DNA from 4 places in the Nonomuraea sp. NPDC050790 genome. Region 1 is predicted to be linked to each of the others. Evidence: riboswitches for the same ligand, from Rfam matches in the RefSeq annotation. Region 1 holds a riboswitch; each other region holds the start of a gene.
What was found. Region 1 has a riboswitch for cyclic di-AMP ahead of ACIBEJ_RS30060 (CHAP domain-containing protein). Riboswitches for the same ligand answer to the same signal wherever they lie in the genome.

Region 1 (4,450 bases):
CCCAGCGCTGCTCGGCGTCGGCCTGGACGCCGAGCAGGCGGTAGATGAGGCGCTCCACGACGTTGTGCCTGGCGCTCGTGTACACGCGGTGCATGTAGTCGCCCAGCGGCTTGTGCGTGAGGACGAGCGCGAGGACGAGGGAGGCGATGAAGATCCAGCCCACTAGAACCGCTCCGGGAAAAGCAGGGCCGCGACCATGAAGATCACCAGACCGACGGCCACGACCAGGCCGGTGGCATTGATCGCGCTCACAGGCGCTCCACCGCCTTCACCACTAGCCCGAGGATCACGAACAACGCGATCGTCAGGACGACGAAGATGACGTCGGCCATCCCCACTCCTCAGCTCCGGAAAGTTGCTTGCTTCCGTAAGCAAAGCGGGTGATTTGGGGGCTTTTGCCGTTCTTGACGGCTTCCATACGCGCGCCCATCACCTTTTGACGCCCTCCCGACGCGGCGCGCCCGAGACCATCCGTTACGGCAGGCCACCGCCCCCACCCCCCGCCGCCCCCAGCACCGCCCGATCGTCCGGCGCTCCTCACGCCGGACGTGGTGCTCGCCGCCACGACGCCCGCTGGCCGCTTCCCACGGCCCCGGGCGCGCGCCCCCGTCCCTCGATCAGGGGCGCGCGCCGGCTCAGGACGCGGGCCGGGTGCGCCGCTTCATACCGGCGACCAGGGCTATGGCCAGGGCCGCGAGCAGGAGCGGAGCGGCCATCGCCGCCTCCGCGCCCGGTTCGGCGGCCGGGGCGGCGAGGAACTTGGCCGAGGACGACGACGCCGCGAGGTTCGGCCCCAGGTGCCCAGGAGCCTGGTCGGACGGCTGTTCTGGGCCGGGGGATTGAGGGGTTGTGTCCGGGTTGGGGGTGTCGGGGTTTTGGCGTGACGCGGCGGCGGCCTCGGTCTTGGCGGGGTAGCCGTAGCCGACGACCTTGCTCTGGTCGCGCTCCTTCCGCTTGGCGAAGCGGGCGTCGACGTTGCCCTCGATGGTGGTGATGCGGGCGCCGTCCACCTTCGTGACGATGCCGATGTGGTCGATGCCGTCGAGGCTCTTCCCGCCCGACCAGTCGTAGAAGACCAGCGCGCCGGGTTCCGGCCTGGTCCCCCACGCCCCCTGGTCGCGGAACCAGGCGGCGTGGTCGGGGGTGTAGGCGAACTGCCCGTACACCTCGGTGAGGCCGGCCTTGTCCGCGCCCCAGGCGAGGAACATGTCGCACCACGCCGCGTTCGAGAAGTCGTAGCTGCCGTCGACGTTCTTCTGGTACCACTCTCCGAACTTGGTGTATCCGGAGCCTTTCTCTGTGTAGCCGATCTCGGCGTCGAGCACCTCGATCAGTTTCTGGATCCCGTTCTCGAGGTCGGCGTTCATGGGCGCCGGCCGTTTCCGGGCATGGCGACAACGCGGTTTCGCACGCGTGCTCCTTGATCTCCTCTGCCGCCTACCGGGTTAGCTGACGGGTTCGGGCGAAGGAGTGCCCTACCGCTGCGAGCAGCGGATTCACCCCGGGAAACACGAGTGGGTCCCCGGCTCCCCCGGCGTGCACGGCCAGGAGACTCGGCGGTCGGTCGGTCATCGACCGATAAAGGAGGACCCTAGTTGCGGTCAACCCCTTACCGCAATTGTGTAATGGTAAAGAATGTCCGGATAAGGACGCTTCAAGGGACTACACTTTCGGGCTCCGGACGGTTTAAAGTTCAGGCAATCTCGAAGCTGTGACGGGCGGGGCTGGTGAAGACGAAGCGACGCCTGGGGTCGTGGGTGGTGGCGGTACTCCTGGCGGCCTGGGCTCTGGCTCGTGTCACCGGACTGGAGATCGGCTGGCCGGTCACCCAGTTGCTGACGCTGACGCCGCTCGGCGCGGTGCTGGCGGTGCTCGCCGCGGCGATCCTGTTCTTCCGCAACCGTGCCGCCGCTCTGGTGGCGCTGGTCTCGGCCGCCGCGATGGTCGCCGTGATCGTGCCCAGGGTCGTTCCCGATCCGGCTCCCGCCGGTGGGACCGCGCTGCGGGTGCTGACCGTGAACCTGTTCGGGCGGGCCGACGTCACGGCGGTCATCGACCTGGTCAAGCGGTTCGACGTGGACGTGTTCACCGCGCTGGAGCTCCGGCCCCGGCAGGTGGCCGCGCTGGAGGCGGCTGGGCTGGGGCGGCTTCTGCCGTACAGCGTGCTGGAGGAGGCGGACGGGCCGTCCGGCAGCGGCATCTACGCGCGCCACCCGCTGACCAAGGTCGAGGGGCTGTTCACCCCGGTCGGGCACAACATGCCGGCGGCCAGGCTCGCGCTGCCGTCCGGGCCGGTGGAGGTCGTGGCGGTGCACCCGAACCCGCCGTTGCCCCGTCTCTACGCGGAGTGGAACGTTGCAATGGCGGCGCTGCCGCCCGCCGCGCCGGGGCGGATCCTCGCCGGCGACTTCAACGCCAGCCTGGACCACCGCGCCTTCCGCGACCTGCTCGGCCGCGGCTACGTGGACGCCGCCGCGCAGGTGGGCAAGGGACTGGTCCCGACGTGGCCGCACGGTCGCGCGATCCCGCCGCTCATCACGATCGACCACATCCTCGTCGACCGTTCCATCGGGGTGCGGCGGGTGGAGATCTCCGACGTGCCGGGGACGGACCACCGGGCCGTCTTCGCGGACCTCAGTATCGGACAGCCGTAAAGCGGGTTTCGCGTGTCCTTTCACACAAGAGGTGGACGGAGTCACGCTCGGTCGCTAAACATGCGCCTGATGATGCCCCCCGAACATCTGCTCGTCCCCGCGCTCGCGCGAGCGGACACGATGCTGCGCGAGTGCGCGGCCCAGGCCGACGAGACCCCCGAACTCGCCCCGCTGGCCGGCGCCCTGCGCGCCGCCGCGGCCCGGCTCGCCGAGCCCATGCGGCTGGCCGTGGCGGGCCAGATCAAGCGTGGCAAGTCCACGCTGGTCAACGCGCTGCTCGGCGCGGACGTGGCGGTGACCGGCCGCGAGGAGCTGACGTTCAACGTGAACGAGCTGGTCCACGCCGCCCGGCCGACGCTGACCGTGCACTTCCGCGACGGCCCCGCGCGCCGGGTCGCCCCGGCGCAGTTCGCGCGCTGGACCGTCCGCGACGAGGCCCACCTCGCCGACCTCGGGCGCGTGCGCAAGGTCGAGTACGGCCTGCCCAACCCGTTCCTGCGCGACTTCCACCTCGTCGACACCCCCGGCCTGGGCAGCGTCTACGGCCAGGACTCCGCCAACACCCTGGCCACGATGGGCGTCAAGGACCCCGCCGTGCTGGAGCTGCTGGGCCGCGACCCCCAGACGCTCCACCAGGAGAGCATCGACGAGCTCGACCAGGCCGACGCCGTCCTCTACCTGTTCAGCCGGGACGTCAGCGGCCCCGACGTCGCCGCGGTCTCCGCCTTCCTCGGCGACCGAGCCGGCATGCTGACGCCGTTCAAGGCGTTCGGCGTGCTCAGCAGGTGCGACCAGAGCTGGCCGCCGGCGTTCGGCGACCCGCTGGCCTTCCATCCGCTGCGTGACGGCGCCGAGCAGGTCATCGACGTCTACCGGGGGTCCACCGACCTGAGCCGCCTGTTCTACCTGGTCGTCCCGGTCGCGGCCAAGGTCGCCGCCGGGGCGCAGGCGCTGGAGGAACGCCATCTGGCCTGGCTGCGCGAGCTGGCCTCGGTCTCCCCCGCCGAGCTGGCCGACGAGCTGAGCGACCTGCGCGAGTTCCAGGACGCCGCCGGTCCGCTACGGCCGGCGTACCGGAGAGAGCTTGTCGAGCTGCTCGGCGCGTGGGGCGTGCATCTGGCGTGCGCGGCGCTGCGCGACGGCCTCGACCCCGGCGCGCTCGCCGAGCACCTGGTCGAGGAGAGCGGCGTGGGCGGGCTGCGCCGGCTGATCAGCGGGCACTTCGGCAACCGGGCCGGTCTGATCAAGCTGGACCAGGCCATGATCTCGGTGCGGGCGGCGCTGGCGAGCGGCCGCGAGGGCCTGCCTCCGGACAGCGCCGCCAAGGCGGCCGCCGACGAGGTGGCCAGGCGGGTGGAGCGTTTCCGGCGTTCCGAGCACGGCTTCGCCGAGCTGACCGCGCTCGCCGCCCACTACCAGGGCGCGACCAGCCTGCGGCCGGCGGAGGCCGAGCAACTCCTGCAGGTCACCGGCGAGAAGGGCACCTCATGCGCGGCCCGGCTCGGCTTCGAGGACGACGAGCCGGTCAGCCGGATGATGCGACGAGCGAAGGAGCGAGCGCACCAATGGAACACCCGGATGAACGACCCCCTCACCGGCAGGGTCGACAGGCAGACGGCCCACACGATGGTGCGCAGCTACGAGCGGATCATGGACCGACTCCAGCTCGCCCAGCGCCTGCTCGACCCGGGGACCTGCTGAGCAGGCTGTTCGAGCCGCTGTTCCGGCCGCGCCGGCTCGCCGAGCACCTCCTGGTACGGCTGGCCGCCCTCACCGGCCGCCGCCGGGATCCCGCG
Region 2 (4,450 bases), on a different contig from region 1:
CCGTGACCTGGCGGCAGCCGTACACCTGCTGAGACAAGGCCGTGTCCTGGTCGTCTACCCGGAGGGCACCCGCTCGCGCGACGGCCGCGTCGGCGACTTCCACCGCGGGGCGGCGCGGCTGGCCGAGGCGGCCGGTGTCCCGATCGTCCCGGTCCTGCTGGAGGGGACGGGCCGGGTCCTGCCGGTGCACGGCCGCCTGAGCCGCGCCCCCGTGACCGTCCGTTTCCTGCCGCCCGTCCCCGACCTGGAGACGGCGCACCACCTCCTGCGCTCCCAACAACTCCCGAAGGGTGAAATTTCATGAAGTGGGCACTCATGCGGCTCCTGATGCGCACCGCCGGCCGTACCAGCCGCGGCATCCGCATCGGCTACCGCCACGGCTTCGACAGCGGCACCATGCTCGACTACGTCTACGTCAACAAGGCCCACGGCTGGCCCCTCGACCGGATCTACCTGAACTCGATCGGCTGGCGGGCCATCCGCGCCCGCCGCGACCTGCTCAAGGAGGTCATCAGGGACGAGGTCTCGGCGCGGGCGGGCCGCGCGCTCATCCTCGACGTGGCCGCGGGACCCGGCCGCTACCTCCAGGACGTCGCCAGGGAGCAGCCCGAGGTCGAGGTCGTCTGCCGCGACCTGGCCGAGGCCGGCCTGCGGCTGGGCAGGGAACTGGCGGGGGAGCGCGGCCTCTCGAACGTCCGCTACGAGCGGGGCGACGCCTTCGACCCGGAGCCCCTGGACCGGCCGGCCGACATCATCGTGGTCAGCGGGCTGTACGAGCTGATCCTGGACGACGAGACGATCAGGAAGTCGCTGGCCAGGCTCCGCGACCTGCTCGCGCCCGACGGCGTGCTGATCTTCACCACGCAGACCCGCCACCCGCAACTGGAGTTCATCGCCAACGTGCTGCCCAACCGCGACGGGCGGCTGTGGGTGATGAAGTGCCGCCCCGCCGAGCGCCTGCACGCCTGGGCCGTCGAGGCCGGCTACGCCGACGTCGTCAGCAGGAGGGAGAAGATCGGCCTGTTCACGGTCACGACGGCGACTCAGGCGCCGGAATGTATGACCATGGACGCATGCAGACACGACTGATCGGTCAGATGAGTGTCAGTGCCATCGGGCTCGGCGCCATGCCGATGTCGGTGGAGGGCCACATGCCCGACGAGGAGCAGTCGATCAGGACCGTCCACGCGGCCCTGGACGCCGGGATCACGCTGATCGACACGGCCGACGCCTACACGCCGACCGAGGCCGAGGTCGGCCACAACGAGCGCATCGTCGCCAAGGCGCTGGCGAGCTGGGGCGGCGACGCGGACGCGGTGCTCGTGGCCACCAAGGGCGGGCACACCCGGCCACGCGGGCGCTGGGCCGTGGACGGCCGGCCCGAGTACCTCAAACAGGCCTGCGACCGCTCGCTCAAGGCGCTGGGCGTCGAGGCGATCGGGCTCTACCAGCATCACCGGCCCGATCCCGCGGTGCCGTACGAGGAGTCGATCGGCGCGCTCGCGGACCTGCTGGCGGCCGGGAAGATCAGGATGGCCGGGATCTCCAACGCGAACCCGGCCCAGATCAGGCAGGCCAACGAGATCCTCGGCGGGCGGCTGGTGAGCGTGCAGAACCAGTACTCGCCGAGCTTCCGCAGCAGCGAGCCCGAGGTGGACGTCTGCGAGGAACTGGGCGTGGCCTTCCTGCCGTGGGAGCCGCTCGGCGGCATGAACCACGTGGGCCGCCTGGGCAGCCGCCACGCCGCCTTCGGGCAGGTCGCGGCCGAGCGCGGGGTCTCCCCGCAGCGTGTCTGCCTGGCCTGGGAGCTGGCCAGGAGCCCGGTGATGATCCCGATCCCGGGTTCGAGCCGCCCGGCGACGATCCTCGACTCCCTGGCCGCGGCCGACCTCGAACTCACCGAGGAGGAGCTGGCCCGCCTGGGCTGAGCGGTGCCCGGTTTCGCGTCAGGTCGGCCGTCGTGCGAAGCTGTTGTGGTCCCCAACACCAGGAGGTCCTCATGGCGGAATCACCGGAGCCGGAAGTCAGCGAAACTCCCGAGGACGAGATGAAGCGCAAGTTCCGGGAGGCCCTGGAGCGTAAGCGCAACCAGCACACCGACTCGGGTGCGGGTGGCAGGGGCACGGATCAGTCGAAGATCCACGGCGCGCACGGCCCTGCTGCCAGCAAGCGTTCGTTCCGGCGCAAGAGCGGCGGCTGAGCCGACGTTCCGAGGGGGTACGGCATTGCCGTACCCCCCTTTTTCTTGACCTTCTTAGGTAGATCTTCGCCCGTTTCATGGCGATTGTTTTGCTTTTGACGTGTTTGGCACTTACAGTCCATAGCTATACCAGCCCGGCGACCTGGCCCTTCAGCAGGAAGAGGCCTCCGGCTGGCGCCGAATCCCGTACCCGCGGGAACCGGGGAACCAATGTTCCTTTGGGGTGAATCCGACGTCCGCGTCGGTAGGGCATCTCCACGCCCGAACCCGTCAGCTAACCCGGTAGGCGAGATGGAGAGGACTGATCTTTTCATGCACCACCGCGATGAGCCCCCATTCCGCGTAGTTTCACCCGCCGCCTACTGAGCGGCCCCCTTCCCCAAGCTCCACTTCGCGCCAGCGCGTAGCGTCCGTTCGGCTTTGTGCCCGGCTACGCCGCTTTGACGAGCGCGTTTTCCCCTGTCCCCGCACAAAGGACTTCTCTTCTTCATGTCTTCCCGCTTTGGCATGCGTTCTTTCACCATGCTCGCCTCCGCCGCCGTCATCGGCGCGGTCACCCTCGGCACCGGCGCAACCGCACACGCGGACGACTTCTCCGAAAAGAAGCCCCTGCTCAAGGGCTCCACCACCGCTTCGTACTACTGGGACGACGCCTCCGGTCGCAACGGCGACACCGGCCTTCCCGCCTCCGGCAAGCCCATGCAGAAGGGCCTGGCCGCCAGCCCGAGCTGGCCCCTGCTCACCGAGGGCTACGTCATCTACAAGGGCAAGAAGGAGCCGTTCTTCGTCGGTGACCGCGGCCCGGGCGTACCGTCGAACCGCGGCATCATGCTCGACCTCGACGCCAAGACCTTCGCCTCGCTGACCGGCGGCAAGTTCAACTCCAGCTCGCTGACCGTCGACGGCGTCGGCGGCCAGGGCCACATCAAGATCGACTACGTCATCACCAAGTGGGGCCCGGGCGTGGGCAAGAAGAACCACCCCGTCGCCTTCTCCACCGGCGCCTGGTCCCGCAAGGACGCCAACCCGGCCAAGCCCCCGGTCGTGACCGCGGAGAAGAAGATCGAGAAGAAGGAAGAGGACAAGCCCGCCGCGCCCGCGCAGGTCGCGGAGAAGGCGCCGGAGAAGGCTCGCGAGGAGAAGGCGCCGCAGGCCGAGCTGGCCGCGGCGGTCACCAACCGCGAGACCGAGTCCAACGGCGTGGGCGGCCTCGCCCTCGTCAGCGGCCTGGCCTTCCTGGGCGGCGGCCTGTTCCTGGCCCGCGGCCGCATCCGCAAGGCGTTCGAGCGCTGACCTCTTTACTCATGAGGAACAGAATGTGATTCTGTTCCTCATGAGCGAACGCGCGGCCGTCAACGGCATCGAGATCGTCTACGACAGCTTCGGCTCGCCGGACGCACGGCCGCTGCTGCTCATCATGGGGCTCGGCGCCCAGCTCATCCACTGGGACGAGGAGTTCTGCGAGCTCCTCGCCGAGCAGGGCCACCACGTCGTCAGGTTCGACAACCGCGACGCCGGTGAGTCCACACACCTGCACGAGGCGGGCGTTCCGGAATTCGGGTCGCCCGCTTCGCCGTACCTGCTGGCGGACATGGCGCGGGACGCGGCCGGGCTGCTCGACGCGCTCGGCTGGCCCGCGGCGCACGTCGTCGGCGCGTCGATGGGCGGGATGATCGCCCAGCAGCTCGCGCTCGACCACCCGGCGCGGGTGCGGACGCTGACCTCGATCATGTCCACGCCGGGTCCGCAGGTCGCGCCGCCCACGCCCGAGGCGAGCGCGACGCTGATGTCGCCGCCGCCCGCCGACCGCGCGGCGGCGATCGAGCTGGCCCAGCGGACGTGGGCGATCATCGGCTCGCCCGGATACGAGCTGGACACCGAGCGGGTCGCGCGGCTGGCCGGGCTCGCCTACGACCGGGCGAACGACCCCGCCGGGACGGCTCGGCAATTGGCCGCGATCCTGGTCTCCGGAGACCGGACCGAAAGGCTGGGTCGGCTGGCCGTACCCACGCTTGTCCTGCACGGAGAGGACGACGTGCTCATTCCGGTCGCCGCGGGACGGGCGACCGCTTCGGCAATTCCCGCCGCAAGACTGGTCACGTTCCCCGGAATGGGGCACGATCTGCCCAAGCCACTCTGGTCGCGGATCGTGGAAGAGATCACGAAACACACGGCGGAGTGACCCGCGTCGCGCGGCCGTTCCCCCACGGCGGCCGCGCGGCGCACTCACTCCTCGTCCGGCAAAAGCGC
Region 3 (4,450 bases), on a different contig from region 1:
GAATGCCCGAGATCAGGTATCCGCCCCACGTGACGCCGGCCCGCTTCAGCGCGGCGTCGGTGGGCAGCCCGCCGGTCGGCATGGCGCCGCCGACCTGAACGATCTTGATGCCCATGACGATCTTGCCGAGCGTCTGGCCGTTCATCTTGGTCATGATGAGCTCGTAGGCGATATAGAGCGCCCCGATCAGCACACCCGCGATGAGTCCGACGAGCACCGGGCCGAAGAAGCCCGACGTGGAACCGTCGAGGGAGCTGTACGTCGCCAGGAAGATCCCGGCCATGATCAGGCTGACCACCCAGTAGACGATGCCGAACAGCACACCGTCGATGATTCGGGCGACCAGGCGCTGCCACCACTCGGCCAGGGGGGCCGGCGCGCCGGGCGGCTGTACGCCCACCGGCTGACCGTACTGCTGGCCGTAGCCGGGCTGGTAGCCCTGCTGACCGTAGCCCTGGGGCTGCTGGCCGTATCCGGGCTGCTGGCCATAGCCGGGCTGCTGCTGGCCGTAACCCGGCTGGGCGTACTGCTGCCCGGACGGGGGCTGCTGGCCGTAACCGGGCTGCTGGCCGTAACCCGGCTGCGAGCCGGGCTGCTGACCGTAGCCGGGCTGCTGCTGGCCGTATCCGGGCTGGGAGCCTGGTTGCTGGCCGTACCCGGGTTGCTGCTGGCCATAGCCGGGCTGGGACTGGGGCTGCTGACCGTAACCGGGCTGCTGGCCGTAGTCGGGTTGCTGCTGGCCGTAACCCGGCTGCGAGCCGGGCTGCTGGCCATAACCAGGCTGCTGCTGACCGTAGCCGGGCTGGGAGCCTGACTGCTGGCCGTACTGCTGCTGGCTGTAGTCGGGCTGGCCGTATCCGGGTTGCTGCTGGCCGTAGCCAGGCTGCGAACCGGGCTGCTGACCGTAGCCGGGCTGCTGACCGTATCCCTGCTGCTGGCCGTACTGGGGCTGGCCATAACCGGGCTGGGAGCCGGACTGCTGTCCGTATCCCTGCTGGCCGTAGGGGTCACCGTCATGGCGGTAGCCCACGACCGTCACGTCCGGGTCGGGCTCGCCCTGTGCGTGGCCCGCGTTGTGCTGTCCGTATTCGGGGGTCCCGGAATTGTCGCCGGGATCGTCCTGTGGATACGGCGGCTGTCCGGTGCTCACCGTGTCACCTCGCTTCGAGTGTGCATGTGGCACATGTCAGGACACATGCCTTCGCTGCCCAACGTATCGACATAGGTATCTACAATCACCTTTCCCTTTGGTCGAGGTCCGAGTCAAACGACGGGAGGTGGAGCAACATCCTGGTGTTGCCCAGGGTGTTGGGCTTGACGTGCTCCAAGTCGAGGAACTCGGCTACACCCTCGTCATAGGAGGCGAGCAGCTCGGCATAGACCTCGGGGGACACCGGGGTGCCCTTGATCGGGTTGAACCCATGCGCGGCGAAGAAATCCACCGCGAATGTCAGGCAGAACACCCGCCGCAGGCCGAGTTCGCGGGCCGTACCGATCAAAGCGGTAACGATTTGGCTCCCGACCCCGAGACCGCGGACGTCGGGGTCGACGGCCACGGTGCGAATCTCGGCGAGGTCCTCCCACAACACGTGCAGGGCGCCGCATCCCACGACCTGCCCGTCACGCTCGGCCACCCAGAACTCCTGGACGTCCTCGTAAAGGGTGACCGTGGCCTTTTCCAGCAGGCGAGGCCCGGCTCCGGCATAGGTGTCGACCAGGCGCCTGATCGTCCGGACATCCGGCGTACGAGCTCGCCTGACGACGACCTCGATGTCGGGTACGGCCCGTTCGACGACCTGTTCCATGGCACTTCAGAGTACAGACGCAATTACGGCTGAACCCTATTTGCCCACCTACTTCCCCGAACATCTCACCTAGTGGACGAGCATGCCCGACCACAGGCGACGCCCCCTCGACCACCAGGCGAATACCCGATGACGAGCAATGATTCCCTCGGTGACGCCGATCCTCACGTACGTCCCATGCACCCGCAAAGTGCGCATAAAGTCGCTCTTGTACGGCGGAGCACGTGATCCCCCCGTGACACTTCGGTTGTGAAACCTCAACCGACTTGGCAGTTCTGGTTGAGCACGAACCAGGAGTGCACTAGTGTCCAGCGTCGATGTCACCCGCGCTTTGCGCGCGGCGGCACGCCTAATCCCCTCCCCAGGGGAGCCGGGGACCCGCCGGTGGCCTCAGGCCACCCCGGGGTGAATCCGAGCCACGGCTCGGTAGGGCTGCTCCGGCCCGAACCCGTCAGCTAACCCGGTAGGCGGCCACGAGAGGAGCTGGTTGGTGAAGCGCACGCGTAACCGTGAGGGGAAGCCCGCGGGCAAGCATGCCCGCCCTCCCGAACCAGGCATCAAGAAGCGGTTGGTCGTTCTCACGGCAGCCGTAGCCGCGGTGACGTTCGTCGTCACCCCCCTCGGTTCCGCAGCGGCCGACCCGAAGCCGTCGCTCAAGCAGTTGTCCGAGCAGGCCGAGAAGCTCCACCTGGAGATCGAGACGCTCACCGAGCAGTACAACGGCCAGCGGGTGAAGCTCAAGGACGCCCAGGAGGCCGTCGACGCCGCCAAGAAGACACTGGCCACGAGCGAGGCCGACCTCGCCGCCAAGCGGCACAAGGCGGGGATGCTGGCCCAGAGCGAGTACATGATGGGCGGCTTCAGCCGCGCCCTCGCCTTCGCCGCCTCCGGCGACCCCGACCTCTTCCTCGACCGCGCGGCGACCAGTTACGCGCTGGAGCAGCAGCAGGGCGAGCAGGTCAACCAGGTCACCCGGGCCAGGGAACTGGCCGCGAAGGCCCAGACCGAGGCGAAGACCCGCATCGACGCGGTCTCCAAGATCGTCAACGATCTGGAGGCGCGGCGCGACAAGATCAGCAAGCTGGTCAAGAAGGTCGAGAGCGACCTGTTCCAGCGCGCCATCGGCGAGGCCGGCCGTCCCGGGACCCGTGCGGTCCGGGTCAACCTGCCGATCATCGGCTCCGGCAAGGCGGCCGAGGCGGCCAGGTGGGCGTTGACACAGCAGCTCAAGCCGTACGTGTGGGGGGCCGAGGGGCCCAGTTCCTACGACTGCTCCGGCCTGGTCATGGCGGCGTACCAGCGGGTGGGCATCTCGCTGCCCCACTACACCGGCGACCAGTGGACCGCCGGCACCCGCATCTCCCGCGAGGAACTCCGCCCCGGCGACCTGGTCTTCTTCTACAACGACCTGCACCACGTCGGCATCTACGTCGGCGGCGGCATGATGGTCCACGCCCCCCAGACCGGCGACGTGGTCCGCCTGGCCTCCATCTCCCGCCGCCCCTGGGCAGGCGCCGTCCGCATCGCCGACTAACCCCCACGCGGTACGACGCGCGGGGCACGGCACACGGGTTGTCCGGCGCAGAGCACGGGGCGCGGCGTGCCCGGCGCGCGGCACATGGCACATGGCGCAAGAGTGCGGCCTAGAACGCACGGCGCGCACCGCAAGGCGTGGGGCCGCACGGCACATGCGCACGGCGCGGAGCGCGGGGTGTGCGGCGCACGGCGCGGGGGTGCGCGGCGCCCGATGTCCAGTGTCTGGCGCGCGGCACATTGCGTGCGGCGCGGTGCTGAGGTGCGGAGTACCGGGCGCGTGGGGCGGATCGCGGGGGGTAGGCACGGGTTTCGGGTGCCCTGGCGAACTGCTGGGCATGTGGCGCGCGGCGTTGGGTGTGTTGGTGGGTGGGGCCGCGGGTGTGAGGCCCGTGGTGGGTGGGGTGTGGTCGACCCCGCCGGAGAACCGGCGGGGTCGGGTCCAGCCCTGCTAGATCAGTTGGCGGCGGGCCGCCCAGGCCACTGCCTCGATGGCGGTGGCCACACCGATCCTGTCGCATATCCCGCGCAAACGGCGGCGTACCGTGCGTCCACTGATTTCCAGCCGACGCCCTACCCGATCGACCGTGACTCCCTTGGCCAACTCGGCAAGCAAGGCTAAATCGGCGTGGCTCAGCTCAACGCCCTCGGTGAGCACCTCCATCGGGAGCCCTCCCCCCAACAGCAGAACTCGCAGACGTATCGGACCGCGCAACGCGCTCGTCCCGCAGACGGTAAACGCATTCAGGAAAGGTCGTCAAGCTCGACAATTGCCCAGCTTGACCAGCAGTATTGACATGATCGAATCTATGTGAAGTACTCGCCATATGTCGTCACACTTCGGGGCACGATGAGCGATCTCACTGATCCTTACAAGGCCCCCGGGGAGCCGACGTTGACCCCCGCCGACGTGCTGGGATTCGATCCGTTCGATTCCGGGTTCCGGCGTGACCCGTACGGAAAGTATCGGGAGCTTCGCGAGCGTGGCGATTTATTTCACACCCGAGGCGGTTTGGTGGTAGCCACATCACACGAGCACGTCTCGGCCGTGCTGCGCGATGCCCGGTTCGGCCACGGGGCGGCGCCGGGCGAACCCGGCGGGCCGCAGGTCT
Region 4 (4,450 bases), on a different contig from region 1:
CGCGGCCCCGCCCGGCGGCGAGGTGCTGGGGCTGCTCACGCTGGCCGTCCACGCGCGCGTGCCGCTCACCAGGCTGGACGAGATGATCTACGCCTACCCGACGTTCCACCGGGCGGTTTCGGCCGCCGTGAAGGAGCTCACCGCGGCCGGGTGACCGTCAGCGCGCTGCGGGGCGCTTGCCGTGGTTGGCCTTCTTCTTCTTGCGTGCTCTGGACTTGCGGGCGCGCCTTGCCATCCGTCGTCCTCCCTTGAGCGGGGTCTTTGAGCGGTACGGCATGCGTATCCCAGACCAGGGCCCCCGGCAAGCGTCCTCACATTCTTCAACATGTTCATGTCATAATCTGTTTGAACTTGTTGGAAGGAGGGCGCGTGCTCGCGCAGCAGCGGCAGCAGACGATCCTCGAACGGGTCCGGGCCAGCGGCGGCGTCCGCGTGGCCGACCTCGTGCGCGAGCTCGGCGTCTCCGACATGACGGTCAGGCGCGACCTCGAGTCGCTGGCCGAGCGCGGCCTGCTGGAGAAGGTGCACGGCGGCGCGACCGCGCTCGGACCCGGATCCACCGAGGAGCCGGGCTTCACCGCCAAGTCCGCCCGCCAGCAGCAGGAGAAGGAGGCGATCGCGCGCCGCGCGGCCGCACTGGTCGGGCCGGGCACCGCGGTCGCCCTGTCGGCGGGCACCACCACGTGGGCGCTGGCCCATCACCTGGTCTCGGTCGCCGACCTCACCGTCATCACGAACTCGGTCCCGGTGGCGGACGTCTTCCACCGCGCCCCGCGCGCCGACCGCACGGTCGTGCTGACCGGCGGCGTGCGCACGCCCTCCGACGCGCTGGTCGGCCCCGTCGCGGTCGCCGCCATCCGCCGGCTGCACGTGGACACGCTGTTCCTGGGCGTGCACGGCATGAGCGTGCGGGCCGGCTTCACCACGCCGAACCTGCTGGAGTCGGAGACCGACAGGGAGCTGGTGGCCGCCGCGCACCGCCTCGTCGTGCCCGCCGACCACACCAAGTGGAACACCGTCGGCATCAGCACGATCGCCGACCTGAACGAGGCCGACGTTGTCATCACCGACCAGGGGCTGCCCGCCGAGGCGCGGGCCGAGCTGGCGGAGCGCGTCGGAGAACTGATCATCGCGGAGGGCACGCAGTGAAGCGCACCATCACCCACCTGGCCGACGGGCGAGAGCTGATCTACTTCGACCGGCGCGACGACGCCGACAGGAGCGCGGTGGACCGGCGGCCGCTCGACCCCCGGCCGGTCGCCTCCGAGCTGCGCTACGACCCGCTGACCGAGGAGTGGATCGCGATCGCGGGGCACCGGCAGACGCGGACGTTCATGCCGCCTGCCGACGAGTGCCCGTTGTGCCCGTCGACCGGCACGCGGGCCTCGGAGATCCCGGCACACGACTATGACGTGGTGGTGTTCGAGAACAGGTTCCCCTCTTTCAGCGGAAATTTTGGGACTTATCGGGACGTGGGGGGCTTGAGTGAGGTGCGGCCGGGTGCGGGGCGGTGTGAGGTGGTGTGCTTTACCTCGGACCACTCCTCCTCGTTCTCCCGGCTGAGCGACGCGCAGGTCGAGCTGGTCATGGAGGCGTGGGCGGACCGCACCGCCGAGCTGTCCGCGATCGAGGGCGTCGAGCAGGTCTTCGTGTTCGAGAACCGGGGCGAGGAGATCGGGATCACGCTGACCCACCCGCACGGGCAGATCTACGCCTATCCGTACGTGACGCCGCGGACCAGGCAGCAGCTCGCGGCGGCGCAACGGCGGCCGGGGCTGTTCGCGGACGTGCTGGCCGCCGAGCGGGCCGGGGAGCGGGTCGTGGCCGCCAACGACCTGTGGACCGCCTTCGTGCCGGCCGCGGCGCGCTGGCCGTACGAGGTGCATCTCTACCCGCACCGGCAGGTGCCGGACCTCGCGGCGCTGACCTCGGCCGAGCGGGCGGCGTTCGCGCCGCTCTACACCTCGGTGCTGCGGGCGCTGGACGGGATCTTCGGGGTGGCCATGCCGTACATCTCGGCGTGGCATCAGGCGCCGGTGCGGCACCTTCGTGAGCTGGGACATCTCCACCTGGAGCTGTTCTCGATCAGGCGCGCGCCCGGCAAGCTCAAGTACCTGGCGGGTTCGGAGTCGGCGATGGGGGCCTTCATCAACGACGTGCTGCCCGAGGAGGCCGCGCGGCTCCTTCGATCACAGGTAGATCACTAATTGGTTTCCACTTGAAGTCGCGTTACCAGGGATTTACTACTAATATCCCTCACGCACCGGTTGTCACAGCCGTTGCCGCCTAATCCCGGGCGTGTTGCCCGGGAGCCGGGGACCCACCCTCACCTGGGGTGAATCCACTTCGGTGGTAGGGCATCTCCCAGCCCGAACCCGTCAGCTAACCCGGCCGGCAGATGGAGAGGAATGCCCCACGTGGCGGTTGCGTCCCCCGCGACTTTGGCCATCGGTCTGATCACCGCCGCAGCTGTGGCGCTCACCCCGGCGACCGCGCAGGCCGCGCCCAAGCCGAGCGAGAAGCAGTTGCGGGCCGAGCTGAAGAAGCTCAACACCAAGGTCGACACGCTCATCGAGAGTTACAACGGCAAGCGCGTGGCCCTCGCCAAGGCGAAGGACGCCGAGAAGGCCGCCCAGGACCGCCTGGCCGCCGCCGAGCAGGCGCTGGTGGACGCCGAGCGGCGGGTGGCCGAGATCGCCCAGCTCCGCTACCAGGGCACCGGCACCTCACTGCCCCCCTTCCTGTACACGCCGGACGCGCCGGGCGCGGCCGTACTGGAGCAGCTCACCGACGAGGAGCAGGCGGTCATCGCGGGCGTCGCCGCCGCCCGCGACCAGAAGAAGAAGGCCGCCGACGAGGCCGCCTCGCTCACCACCCAGATCGCCGGGCAGGCCGAGACCGTCGCCAAGGAACGCGTGGCCGCCGAGGGCGTCATCAAGGACATCAAGGACAAGCTCCAGGACCTCATGCCGTACGGCACCGGCAAGCGCAACAACGGCTCCTGGGCCCCCGAGCTGCCCTCCGGCTCCGACAACATCACCTCCCGCATGCGGATCATCCGCGACGAGATCAAGAAGACCTTCAACCTGCCCTTCGAGGTCGGCTGCTACCGCTCGGGCGGCGGCGGCGAGCACCCGCTGGGCCGCGCCTGCGACTTCATGATGAGCACCGGCGGCTCCATGCCCACGGCCGCCAACCAGGCCCTCGGCGACCAGATCGCGGCCTGGGCGATCAAGAACAAGGACCGCTTCGGCGTGAAGTACGTGATCTGGAAGCAGCGCATCAACATGGGCTCGGGCTGGCGGGCGATGAGCGACCGCGGCAGCGTCACCGAGAACCATTTCGACCACCCCCACATCTCCATGCACTGAGTGCGCCCACCGCACCGCCCCAGTAGGGTGGCGCGTCGGACGTGATCACCGGGCAAGGAGGCAACGTGGCGCTGCAGCCACCGCCGGGGCTGGCCATGCTGCTCAACCTCGTGGTCTCCTGGCCGCTAGCCGACGAGGACCGCCTGTACGAGGCAGGGACCCGGTGGATCGCCTTCGCGATGACGGCGGCGCGCGTCTCCTCCACCGCGGCCGCGCACGCCGCCAGGACCACGGCCGGGAACGACGGCGAAGGGGTCAGGGCGTTCGACGGCGAGTGGCGCGACACCTCGGATCGCTCCGGAGACGCGGTCACCGCCGCGCTACTCATCGGCGGCGCGCTGCGACTGTCCGCGTTGATCGTGCTCGCCATGAAGGTGGCGCTGATCGTCCTGATCATACGGCTGGCGCTGCACGTCTCACGGCTGGTCGCGCTCTCCGGTCCCACGGGCGGCGCCTCGCTGGCCGCCGTGGGTCCCGCCGTCGGCGGCGCCAGGACGACCGCGCGCGAGATCATCCAGCGGATGACCGACCTGCTGGAACGCAGCGCGCTGCGCCTGTTCGGACGCGCGTCGGCGCTGCTGCGCAAGCCGCCGCCCAAGACGGGCTCCGGGGCGATCCCGCCCGGCGGCCGACCGCCGACGCCCGTACGAGGCCCCGGCAACCACCTGGAGTCGGCGGCCGACAGGAGCGTGGACGTCAGGAGCATCACGCCCTACCCGATCTGGCGGCGCGACCGCCCGCCGGTCTACCGCGCCGAGGACCGGGCCCCCGAGGAGATCTTCGAGCAGGGCCTGCGCCCGCGCGACCCGTCAATGACCAACCTGTCCGACTACGTGCTCAAAGGCCGCCCGTCCGCCTTCGTCGGCACCAGCACGCGCACGGACATCGACAACGCCTTCCCGCGCCCCTACGTCTACGAGGTCGACGCCCCCGGCGGGATCGACGTCCAGGACACCGTCAAGGCCGCCGCGCACCTGTCCCACGAACGCGAGATCGCCTTCCCCGGCGGGGTCCACCGCAGGTACATCACCGGCGCCTGGCCGCAAGGGGTGCCCAAGACGCCGCAGAACTTCATCCCC

Region 2: it holds a riboswitch for cyclic di-AMP, as region 1 does, so the genes downstream of both, ACIBEJ_RS45645 (hypothetical protein) here and ACIBEJ_RS30060 (CHAP domain-containing protein) in region 1, are expected to answer to the same signal.
Region 3: it holds a riboswitch for cyclic di-AMP, as region 1 does, so the genes downstream of both, ACIBEJ_RS42985 (NlpC/P60 family protein) here and ACIBEJ_RS30060 (CHAP domain-containing protein) in region 1, are expected to answer to the same signal.
Region 4: it holds a riboswitch for cyclic di-AMP, as region 1 does, so the genes downstream of both, ACIBEJ_RS36145 (coiled-coil domain-containing protein) here and ACIBEJ_RS30060 (CHAP domain-containing protein) in region 1, are expected to answer to the same signal.

What each region holds. Positions count from the first base shown of each region.
Region 1 is NZ_JBITGF010000006.1:138,180-142,629, reverse strand. Features, by position in the region: gene kdpA (potassium-transporting ATPase subunit KdpA) at 1-163, opposite strand, end outside; gene kdpF (K(+)-transporting ATPase subunit F) at 163-252, opposite strand; gene ACIBEJ_RS30060 (CHAP domain-containing protein) at 636-1,367, opposite strand; cyclic di-AMP (ydaO/yuaA leader) riboswitch at 1,422-1,569, opposite strand; gene ACIBEJ_RS30055 (endonuclease/exonuclease/phosphatase family protein) at 1,728-2,654, shown strand; gene ACIBEJ_RS30050 (dynamin family protein) at 2,724-4,355, shown strand; gene ACIBEJ_RS30045 (nucleotide exchange factor GrpE) at 4,349-4,450, shown strand, end outside.
Region 2 is NZ_JBITGF010000013.1:50,747-55,196, reverse strand. Features, by position in the region: gene ACIBEJ_RS45665 (lysophospholipid acyltransferase family protein) at 1-304, shown strand, start outside; gene ACIBEJ_RS45660 (class I SAM-dependent methyltransferase family protein) at 301-1,089, shown strand; gene ACIBEJ_RS45655 (aldo/keto reductase) at 1,074-1,928, shown strand; gene ACIBEJ_RS45650 (DUF5302 domain-containing protein) at 2,000-2,200, shown strand; cyclic di-AMP (ydaO/yuaA leader) riboswitch at 2,366-2,504, shown strand; gene ACIBEJ_RS45645 (hypothetical protein) at 2,690-3,493, shown strand; gene ACIBEJ_RS45640 (alpha/beta fold hydrolase) at 3,534-4,382, shown strand; gene ACIBEJ_RS45635 (DUF4032 domain-containing protein) at 4,427-4,450, opposite strand, start outside.
Region 3 is NZ_JBITGF010000011.1:83,911-88,360, reverse strand. Features, by position in the region: gene ACIBEJ_RS42995 (RDD family protein) at 1-1,150, opposite strand, end outside; gene ACIBEJ_RS42990 (amino-acid N-acetyltransferase) at 1,236-1,805, opposite strand; cyclic di-AMP (ydaO/yuaA leader) riboswitch at 2,142-2,290, shown strand; gene ACIBEJ_RS42985 (NlpC/P60 family protein) at 2,296-3,339, shown strand; gene ACIBEJ_RS42980 (LuxR C-terminal-related transcriptional regulator) at 3,790-4,002, opposite strand; gene ACIBEJ_RS42975 (cytochrome P450) at 4,354-4,450, shown strand, end outside.
Region 4 is NZ_JBITGF010000007.1:633,477-637,926, reverse strand. Features, by position in the region: gene ACIBEJ_RS36165 (dihydrolipoyl dehydrogenase family protein) at 1-154, shown strand, start outside; gene ACIBEJ_RS36160 (50S ribosomal protein bL37) at 158-235, opposite strand; gene ACIBEJ_RS36155 (DeoR/GlpR family DNA-binding transcription regulator) at 370-1,149, shown strand; gene galT (galactose-1-phosphate uridylyltransferase) at 1,146-2,207, shown strand; cyclic di-AMP (ydaO/yuaA leader) riboswitch at 2,274-2,411, shown strand; gene ACIBEJ_RS36145 (coiled-coil domain-containing protein) at 2,418-3,371, shown strand; gene ACIBEJ_RS36140 (hypothetical protein) at 3,437-4,450, shown strand, end outside.